DNA from 3 places in the Methylotenera sp. G11 genome. Region 3 is predicted to be linked to each of the others. Evidence: predicted binding sites of a transcription regulator. Region 3 holds the regulator's gene; each other region holds the start of a gene.
The links. Region 3 encodes sigma-54, which starts transcription at its own class of promoters, with help from an activator protein. Its sites were predicted from a motif close to TGGCACNNTTCCTGCT; they were not measured.

Region 1 (3,266 bases), 790 kb from region 3:
GTCATGGCACTCGGCAAAGCGGAAAATGCACCTGTAGTATGCATCTGCGCCAAAATCGAAGGCGAGATCTCCGAGCTGGATGACGAAGACAAGCTGCTCTTTTTAAGTGAACTTGGGCAGGAAGAACCAGGCCTTAACCGCGTTATCCGTGCCGCTTATGACCTGCTCGGCCTGCAGACCTACTTCACCGCCGGCGTGCAGGAAGTACGCGCCTGGACCGTGAAAAAAGGCGCCACCGCACCGCAGGCTGCCGGCGTCATCCACACCGACTTTGAACGCGGCTTTATCCGTGCTGAAGTGATTGCCTATGACGAATATGTGAAAAACAAAGGCGAACAAGGCTCAAAAGAAGCCGGAAAAATGCGTCTGGAAGGCAAGGAATACATCGTGCAGGATGGCGATGTCATGCACTTCAGGTTTAACGTCTAACAACTCGCAATACCACCCACAGCCAGCCACATGAAAATGCGGCTGGCATTACATCCCTCCCAAAGCTTTCCCAAAAAAACTGTCACCCGCAGCAAATACCTGACTGCGCTGCCCGGCTGTGCGCACCCTATCATGCACCGCAGACAGCCGCCCATCATATCAACTCACAGCCACTTAACCATGCAGGCCATAAATCTTTAGTAGTGCATCCGCACTTATACTGTGCATACATGCATTGCGATAAAAATAATGGGGTTAACACCAACCATGAGAATTTTCATTTATTTTCAATCACTTAAAAACAACACAAACGATGGCACGACAATTGCTTTTTATTAATAAAATTGTATTAAAGAGCTGCAATGTTAAAAGTAATGATTGTTGATAACGACCTAGAGCGCACCACACCGTTAAAGCAATCACTACTTGATTCCGGTTACGAGGTGATCGCACACCTTAAGGATACGGTCAATCTGGACAAAGCCTGCTGCGAACTGCGGCCTGACATTGTCATCATTGATACCGAATCGCCTAGTCGCGACACTTTGGAAAACATATGCGTCATGACGATGCATGAACCGCGCCCTATTGTGATGTTTACGCATGATGGCGATAAAGAGCAGATCAAGCAGGCCACGCGTGCCGGTGTCAGCGCTTACGTAGTTGGCAGCATACCGAATGAACGGCTGCGGCCGGTGATTGATGCGGCGATCGCACGTTTTGATGAATTCAAGCTGCTGCGTGAAGAACTGAATGAAGCCAATGACAGGCTGAATGAAAGAAAACTGATTGAACGTGCAAAAGGGCTGCTGATGAAACAACGCGGCCTGGACGAAGAGCAAGCCTACAATATGCTGCGAAGCATGGCGATGCAAAGAAATATTAAAATAAAGGATCTGGCGAATGAACTGATGAATGCGGCAAAACTGCTGCTAGTGTGACCGATAGCATATTGACCGAGCCAACGATGGGCTAAGTCAAAAAAACTGAATGTAAACACTTTAGTGCCAATGACGGCATAAAAGTGGCTCAAAGATTGAGCATACATAAATTCAAGACAAAGGCGTCTTTCCTGCTGAGTATAGCCTCAGCCGGATTGACGCCTTTTTTTATTGCCTTTTTTTATTGCCTTTTTTTAATGTTTTCAGATGGATTGTTTTTTGTAATTTTTTAAGGAGTTGAAAATGAGTGAGCAAGATAAAAAAGTACCTGCCCCAACACAAGCACAGGCACAACCGGAAATCATCGTGAATAATGCACGCCGTGATTTTTTAAGAAACAGCATCACCGGCATGCTTGGCGCTGCCACCTTGATGAACATGGTACCCAGCGGCATCCGTAGTGCAGCGTGGGCGGCCGGTTCCGATGCCCCTGAATTGACTGAAATTAAAATCGGTTTTATCCCGCTTACGGACTGCGCACCGATCGTGGTAGCAGCGCAGATGGGCTTCGATAAAAAATACGGCATCAAAATCACACCCAGCAAAGAAGCAAGCTGGGCAGCGATCCGCGACAAGACAGTGAACGGTGAACTGCATGCCGCACATGTGCTGTACGGGCTGGTATATGGCGTGCAGTTAGGCATAGGCGGCCAGCAGAAAGACATGGCCGTATTAATGAGCCTGAACCACAACGGCCAGGCGATCACGCTGGCTAACCAGCTCAAGGAAAAAGGCGTAAAAGACGGCCGCAGCCTCAAACGCCTGCTCGACAACGAAAACCGCGACTACACCTTTGCGCAGACATTCCCGACCGGCACACATGCGATGTGGCTGAACTACTGGCTTGCCGCCAACGGCATCAACCCGATCAAAGATGTCAAGAATATCGTCGTGCCGCCACCGCAGATGGTTGCCAACATGCGTATCGGCAATATGGATGGCTACTGCGTAGGCGAACCATGGAATGCACGCGCCATTTACGACAAAGTAGGCTATACCGTCACCACGACACAGGACATCTGGACCGACCATCCTGAAAAAGTGCTGGGAACGACAGCCGAGTTCGTTGCAAAACACCCGAACACGACCCGCGCCATGATCATGGCGATACTGGATGCCTGCCGTTATATCGAAGCGCTGGAAAACCGTGCTTCAGTCGCAAAACTCATTTCAGGCAAGGCTTACGTCAATGCACCGGAAGATGTGATCGGTGGCCGTTTTGTCGGTGATTACGACAATGGTATCGGCAAGAAATGGAAAGACCCTAACTACATGAAGTTCTATGGTGACGGCGCAGTCAACTTCCCTTACCTGTCGGACGGCATGTGGTTCCTGACACAGCACAAACGCTGGGGCCTGCTCAAATCAGACCCGGATTACCTTGGCGTTGCCTCCAAGGTCAACCAGATCAAACTTTACTCGGAAGCGGCATCGCAGCTCGGCATCAGCGTGCCTAAAGACCCGATGCGTACCAGCAAGCTGATAGACGGCGTGGTATGGGATGGCAAGAACCCGGCCGCATACGCAGCTTCTTTCAAAATCAAAGCTTAACGATTCAAGCTTCCATCACTAAGGATCATTTATGAGCGCGACCAGCATCAGCAAGGAAAGCTTAAAAGTCATCATGAAAAGCAAAAAAACAGTTGTCAGCAAAGAATCAGCAATGCCTAACTCGGCAAATAACGTGACGGCTACCGACAAGGCGTCTGTCACAAGGCAAACCGCGAAACTTGGTTTGAAAATCCATCACTTCATTAAATGGCTGCTGCCTCCGGCATTTGGCATATTGATGATGTTAGCGGTGTGGACATTGCTCTCTTATCAATCCCCCAGCCTGCCAACCCCGCTGAAAACATGGCATTCAGCGGTTGAACTGTTCAGCGACCCGTTCTACAG
Region 2 (3,266 bases), 940 kb from region 3:
AATCACTTAAATGTTTTCGTTTGCCTGCCAACTTTGTTGAGTAAAGTCGTGCGCCCTAAGACCTGATGTCGAATTGATTGACATAGGCATCCGGGTCGGTTCCATCCCAAACCACGCCATCCATCAGGCGGCTTGTCCGCATCGGTTGCTGCTGGGTATTGATTTCCATGGCATGCGCAGCCTGCGTATACATATCGATACGGTTCACCTTGCTGGCCAGCGCAAGATAATCCGGTGCAGTCTTCAGCAGACCCCAGCGCCTGAACTGGGTCATGAACCACATCGCGTCAGAGAGATAAGGGAAATTAACTTTTCCGCCGTCAAAGAATTTGACGGCATTGGCGTCATGCCATAGCTTGCCGTTACCATCGTCGTAATCGCCTACAAAGCGATCATGGATGACCTGCCTGGGGGCATTGACGTAATCCGGACCGGCAAGCATATCCGTCACCTGCGCGCGGTTATCCATCACATCCAGATAGCGGCAGGCTTCGAGTATCGCCATGATCATGGCACGGCAGGTCTGCGGGTACTGATCCGCGAACTCGGCAGTGACGCCCAGCACCTTCTCGGGATGATTCACCCAGATATCCTGGCTGGTCGCCACCGTGAAGCCGACCTGGTCATAAATGGCACGCGCATTCCAGGGCTCGCCGGCGCAATAGCCGGCCACATTGCAGCTGCTGATATTGGCTACCATCTGCGGCGGCGGAACGACCACGGTCTTAACGTCGCGCAGCGGATCGATACCATGGCTGGCTAACCAGTAGTAAAGCCACATGGCATGCGTGCCGGTGGGGAAAGTCTGCGCAAAGGTTAATTTGGAAGCCTGTTGCTTTAAGAAGCTGCTTAAATCGCTGCCGCTATTAACGCCCTGAACCTTTAACTGGTTGGATAAGGTGATCCCCTGGCCGTTATGGTTAAGCGTCATCAGCACCGCCATGTCTTTCTGCTGGCCGCCTATGCCGAGTTCAACGCCATACACCATGCCATAAAGCGCATGTGCCGCATGCAGGTCGCCACTGATCAGCTTGTCGCGGATAACTGCCCAGGAGGCCTCTTTGTGCAGCTTGATATTGATGCCATATTTTTTGTCGAAACCCATTTTCGATGCCACGACAATAGGCGCGCAATCGGTCAGGGGAATAAACCCGACCTGCACTTCTGACAGCTCTGGCGCAAGCTCCGACTTTACTGAACTTTTTAAAACCATATCAATCACCTAATATAAAAACCAGAATCCTGAAAACAAAAAAGGCGTCCTGCATCCGGTTAAAATAACCATTGCAAGGACGCCTTTGTCCGCGGCAGTACCCACTGCCATAATCCGTTTACTGCCTGGTACCGGACATGATCCACCCGGTACCGCATCACCGTCCCCAACCACTAAAGCTGCTTCGTTGCCGCTTCAATGACTTCTTTTGCCAGGACTGCAATACGCTTGTTCTGCCGCATCGCCATGCTTCGCAACATTGCATAAGCATGATCTTCATCAAAACTGTGCTCTTTCATCAGGAGCCCTTTTGCTTTTTCAAGCACCTTGCGCTCCGCCAGCTTGAGCTTTGCCTCGCCCAATTCATCCCTTAAGGATTTGACCTCTTCAAACCTGACAACCGCGGCATTGATCACCGGCATCAGGCTCTCGCTTGGCAAGCTGCCGACCACATAAGCCGACACACCCGCCCTGGTCGCTTCGCGCATCTTCTGAATGTCGCCGTCATGCGTAAACATGACAATCGGTTTAGGCACGGTTTCATTCATGACACAGAGATTTTCCAAAGTATCGCGGCTTGGTGAATCCGTATCGATGATGACAATATCGGGCTGCAGCTCACGCACTGCATCATCAAGGTTCTCAGTGCTGGATAAATGGGCAATCACCTGATAACCGGCATCTGTTAAAGACTGCCTTAGCGGCGCAGTTCTCACCAAATCATCATCAACCAACATTACAGAAAGCATGCATAACCTGAACAAAGCATTTAGCAACATAAAAGCAACTTGCATGCCAGTTGAAAAAACATAGGCTAATGCATTGAAAAGTAATGGGAAATAATATTTTATGGATTTTCAGCGCATGCATTGCCAATAAGCGGTGCACCATAGACGTGCAGCAGCACTAAAAAAATCATCCATAAAGGAGCAAACCGCTGCAACGCATGATCCAATTGCGCCGGCCGTGCCTTCCCAGTGCGCGCAGGGGTTTATTGACACAGCGAAACCTTTGGATAGGGCTTTAGCTTCCAACTGTCCGGTTCATGCCTAAAGTTTCCCCTATACGGACTTTTCCAGGCACACCAGTGGCTTAGGCTCCATATCCCCATGCACCCCACAGCGTTATCCACAGAAATTGTGGAGTGCTGCTGCCGTCATGGTTCCATGATGAACAAAGTATGGTTAATATTGGTGCAATATGCCGTTCACAATGCATGCACGCGAGCAGCGTGAACTCAGATAGACAACGGGGGTCTTAAAGCCAGGAGTGACGCAGCATGATGCTATTGAACGGAATGTATTGATTGATAGTAGAATCAAACATACTGATTATCACAACCAATAAATTTAAACATAATCATACATGGTCAATTTTAATTACACCCATTACAAACTCCAGCCCATTTACCGCTTCAGTGTGGCGCTTATCTTCTTCGCGCTTGCACTGATTTCCCGCTTTACGTTTTTGACGCATGCAACCGGCGGACCTTTCGTGACTTTTTACCCGGCAATCATATTGAGTTTCTATTTCTGCGGCACATTCCCGGGCGCCATGGTCGCGGTGCTATCCGGGCTTGCCGGCTCATATTACTTTATACCGCCTTACAACCAATTCTCCGGGCACATCCACATTTCCAATGCCATCATTTTTTTCTCGATTACATCGACCCTGATCGGATTTTTCATTTCCAGGCTGCACCGTTATATCGAGGAAACCAATGTCATCCTTAATAATGAAATGATCGGCAGCATGATGCTCAGGGATAGAAAAATCATCTGGTGCAATAAAGCCATGAGCACGATCCTGGGTTATACGCAGTCCGAGTTGTTAGGCTCTTCGACCAAGATGCTGTTTGCGGATGAAGCCATGTACGAGACCGTGGGCAGGAATGCCTATCCGCTCAAGAGCGGCGCTCCTTACCGTACCCAGTTCGAGATGAAAAAAGTCGATGGACATAAGGTATGGATAGAAATCAGCGGCGCTGCAATCCCCTATGACTCCGGTTTATCCTTATGGCTGGTGAACGATATTTCGAAACTGAAAGCGCTGG
Region 3 (3,266 bases):
TGCGCCTGCTAAACCAGCGGAGCCTGGCGCCAAGGTCAGTTCGATAGACGGCAGTGCAGCGACGCCGGCGGTAAAAAACATGCGTTTGAGCCGTAATTTAGAAGTCAGCCCCCAGCTTAAATAAAAGAGAGCATGTGATGAGTGAACTCGTTGTAGAGAATCTGCGCAAGTCTTATAAGGCACGTACCGTGGTGCAGGATATTTCTTTGACGATAAAAAGCGGAGAAGTGATCGGGCTGCTGGGGCCTAACGGTGCCGGCAAAACCACCAGCTTTTATATGATGGTAGGGCTGGTGCCCCTGGATGAAGGCAGGATTTTGCTGGACGGCGTGGATTTAAGCCGCATGCCTATTCATATGCGTGCAAGAATGGGCTTGTCCTACCTGCCGCAGGAAGCCTCTATTTTCCGCAAGCTGACCGTGTCTGAAAACATCATGGCGATTCTGCAGTTACAGGAAATTTCTGAAGAAGCAATGCAGGAGAGGCTCGAATCACTTCTGGAAGAGCTGCATATCACGCATATCCGTGACAGTATCGCGATCAGCCTGTCCGGCGGTGAACGGCGCCGTGTGGAGATTGCACGCTGCCTGGCTTCCGACCCCAGCTTTGTGTTGCTGGATGAGCCGTTTGCCGGTATTGACCCGATTGCGGTGATTGATATTCAGCAGATTGTCCGTTTTTTGAGCTCACGCAATATCGGCGTATTAATCACCGACCACAACGTGCGTGAGACCCTGGGTATCTGCGATCGCGCTTATATCGTCAATCAGGGGCATGTGTTCGCTTCCGGTATCCCGAGCGAGATTGTGGCAAGTGAAAGCGTCAGGGAAGTTTATCTGGGTAAAGATTTTCGTTTATGAAGCAAGGTTTACAACTCAAATTCTCCCAGAATTTATCCCTTACACCACAACTGCAGCAGGCCATTCGCCTGTTGCAGCTTTCGACGCTGGAGCTGAATCAGGAAATCGACGTTCTGATGCAAACCAACCCGCTGCTGGAGCGTGGTGACGATAGCGAAGACGAGTACGGCAACCCTGTAGACCAGGCTGCGGAAGATTCGCCATTGAATAATGGCGCAGACAGCCAGACAGCTTCAGCGCAGGATGCTGCCGGCAATGCGGATGCAGGTGATTTTGATGCCGGTTTCAATGGCCAGGACTTCCAGCCCGGCGTCAGCGAGTCCGGCACTACGGAAGCGGGGCAGTTTGATGAAGCCTCCGACTTCGAGCCGGGTGCTGCAGATTTCTCCGATACATTTTCTGCTGAATTCGATGAAGAATTTGACGTGTTTTCCAATGGTAGCCGCTGGGATGAGAATAATATGCCGGCGGATGACGACAGCGATTTCAAGCAGCAGGATACATTGCAGATCAGCCTGCGCGAACACCTGTTATCGCAGCTGAAGCTGATGCCGCTGTCGGATCGTGACCAGACGCTGACCTTGCTGCTGGTGGATAGCATCAATGATGATGGCTACCTGGAACAATCCTTGGAAGAGATCGTAGAAGAAATGCCGCTGGAGCTGGAGATCGACGCGCTGGAACTGCAAACGGCGCTGCGCCATATCCAGCACCTTGATCCGGCGGGTGTCGGTGCACGCAATTTAAGCGAATGCCTGCTGCTGCAGCTTGATGCCTTGCCTGAAAATACGCCGCACCTGGCGTTGGCGCGCCTGGTGGCAGAAAAGCACCTGCCGGCATTGGGCGCGCGCGATTTTGCCAAACTGCGTAAAGAGCTGGGCTGTGACGAACAGACGCTGAAGCAGGTGCAGCTGGTCATCACCAGCCTGAATCCGAGGCCTGGAGCCGATTTCAGCCACATCGGTTCCGAGCATTATATCCAGCATGAAGTGGTCGTGAAAAAAGTCAAAGGCATCTGGATTGCGAGCCTGAATGAGAGCGTGATTCCCAAGCTCAGGATCAACCAGCTCTATGCCGGCATATTGAAACGTAACCGCGATAGCTCCAGCCAGTACCTGCAAAGCCAGATGCAGGAAGCAAAATGGATGATCAAAAATATCCAGCAGCGCTTTTCAACCATCCTGCGTGTTTCGCAGGCCATTGTCGACCGCCAGCGTAATTTCCTGGAGTATGGCGAGGTGGCGATGAAGCCCCTGGTGCTGCGCGAAATCGCGGATGAGCTGGGTTTGCATGAGTCGACGATTTCCCGCGTAACGACGAATAAATACATGCTCACGCCACGCGGCATCTTCGAGCTTAAATATTTTTTCGGCAGCTCGGTCGCGACCGACAGCGGCGGCACCTGTTCAGCCACGGCGATTCGTGCGCTGATCAGGAAACTGGTCGAACAGGAAAATCCTAAAAAGCCTTACTCCGATAACCAGATCACTGATTTGCTCGCAAAGCAGGGTATCGTGGTGGCGCGCCGTACCATTGCGAAATACCGTGAATCACTGAATATCGCGCCTGCCAGTTTAAGAAAATCGCTATAAATTTACCGCTTCAAAGCGTAAATAAAAAAATTCTTTGTTTCAATCCCACAGAAGCAAATGAACGTAGTAAACTGAAATTGTTCGATGGGTTCCGGGTTCAGCAGATCGGCTCAGGCCCTGAGAATATTTTCAAAAGGAGCAAGTCATGAATTTACAATTAACTGGTCACCATTTAGAAATAACCCCAGCATTGCGCGATTATCTTACAAGCAAACTGGCTAAAGTTAGTAATCACTTTGATCATGTGATCGATGTCAAAGTGACCATGAGTGTTGAAAAGCTCGCCCAAAAGGTAGAAGCTACACTGCATGTTCCTGGTAATGATTTACACGCGGAATGTCAGGATGAGAATATGTACAGCGCAATTGATATGCTGACTGACAAACTTGACCGCCAGGTGTTGAGGCATAAAGAGAAGAATTCAGATCACCACAAAGCGAATGGTGCCGTTAAGCATCAGAATGTTGAATAATTAACGTCTTGTTTTAATCATCATTTATGGCTCAAATAAACGTCGCTGAGCTATTCAAACAAACCCGCCGCAAGCTCAAACTCAATTGGATCGCAGGGCTGAACGGCGGGTCAAATACTCTCACTAGCGAAACCGTCACAAAACCATCACTGGCACTCATCGGCCATCTTAATTTCGTGCATCCTAACCGTGTCCAGGTGCTGGGCTGTGCCGAGATGGATTATTTACGCAGCTTGCCGACCACCGAGGCAGTACGTGCAATCGAGAACCTGTACTCAACCGACCTGGCGGCCGTGATCGTTGCCAACGGCGAAAAAGTGCCGGAATCACTTATGGCGGCTG

Region 1: the regulator sigma-54 is predicted to act here: its motif matches at 1,491-1,506, upstream of GQ51_RS11050 (CmpA/NrtA family ABC transporter substrate-binding protein).
Region 2: the regulator sigma-54 is predicted to act here: its motif matches at 1,996-2,011, upstream of GQ51_RS02840 (ANTAR domain-containing response regulator).

The regions. Positions count from the first base shown of each region.
Region 1 is NZ_JUHH01000001.1:2,357,752-2,361,017, reverse strand. It holds gene ychF (redox-regulated ATPase YchF) at 1-429, shown strand, start outside; gene GQ51_RS11055 (ANTAR domain-containing response regulator) at 792-1,370, shown strand; gene GQ51_RS11050 (CmpA/NrtA family ABC transporter substrate-binding protein) at 1,722-2,921, shown strand; gene ntrB (nitrate ABC transporter permease) at 2,953-3,266, shown strand, end outside.
Region 2 is NZ_JUHH01000001.1:627,947-631,212, forward strand. It holds gene GQ51_RS02835 (CmpA/NrtA family ABC transporter substrate-binding protein) at 56-1,213, opposite strand; gene GQ51_RS02840 (ANTAR domain-containing response regulator) at 1,387-1,962, opposite strand; gene GQ51_RS12000 (diguanylate cyclase) at 2,579-3,266, shown strand, end outside.
Region 3 is NZ_JUHH01000001.1:1,565,868-1,569,133, reverse strand. It holds gene lptA (lipopolysaccharide transport periplasmic protein LptA) at 1-124, shown strand, start outside; gene lptB (LPS export ABC transporter ATP-binding protein) at 138-860, shown strand; gene GQ51_RS07215 (RNA polymerase factor sigma-54) at 857-2,452, shown strand; gene hpf (ribosome hibernation-promoting factor, HPF/YfiA family) at 2,598-2,924, shown strand; gene hprK (HPr(Ser) kinase/phosphatase) at 2,951-3,266, shown strand, end outside.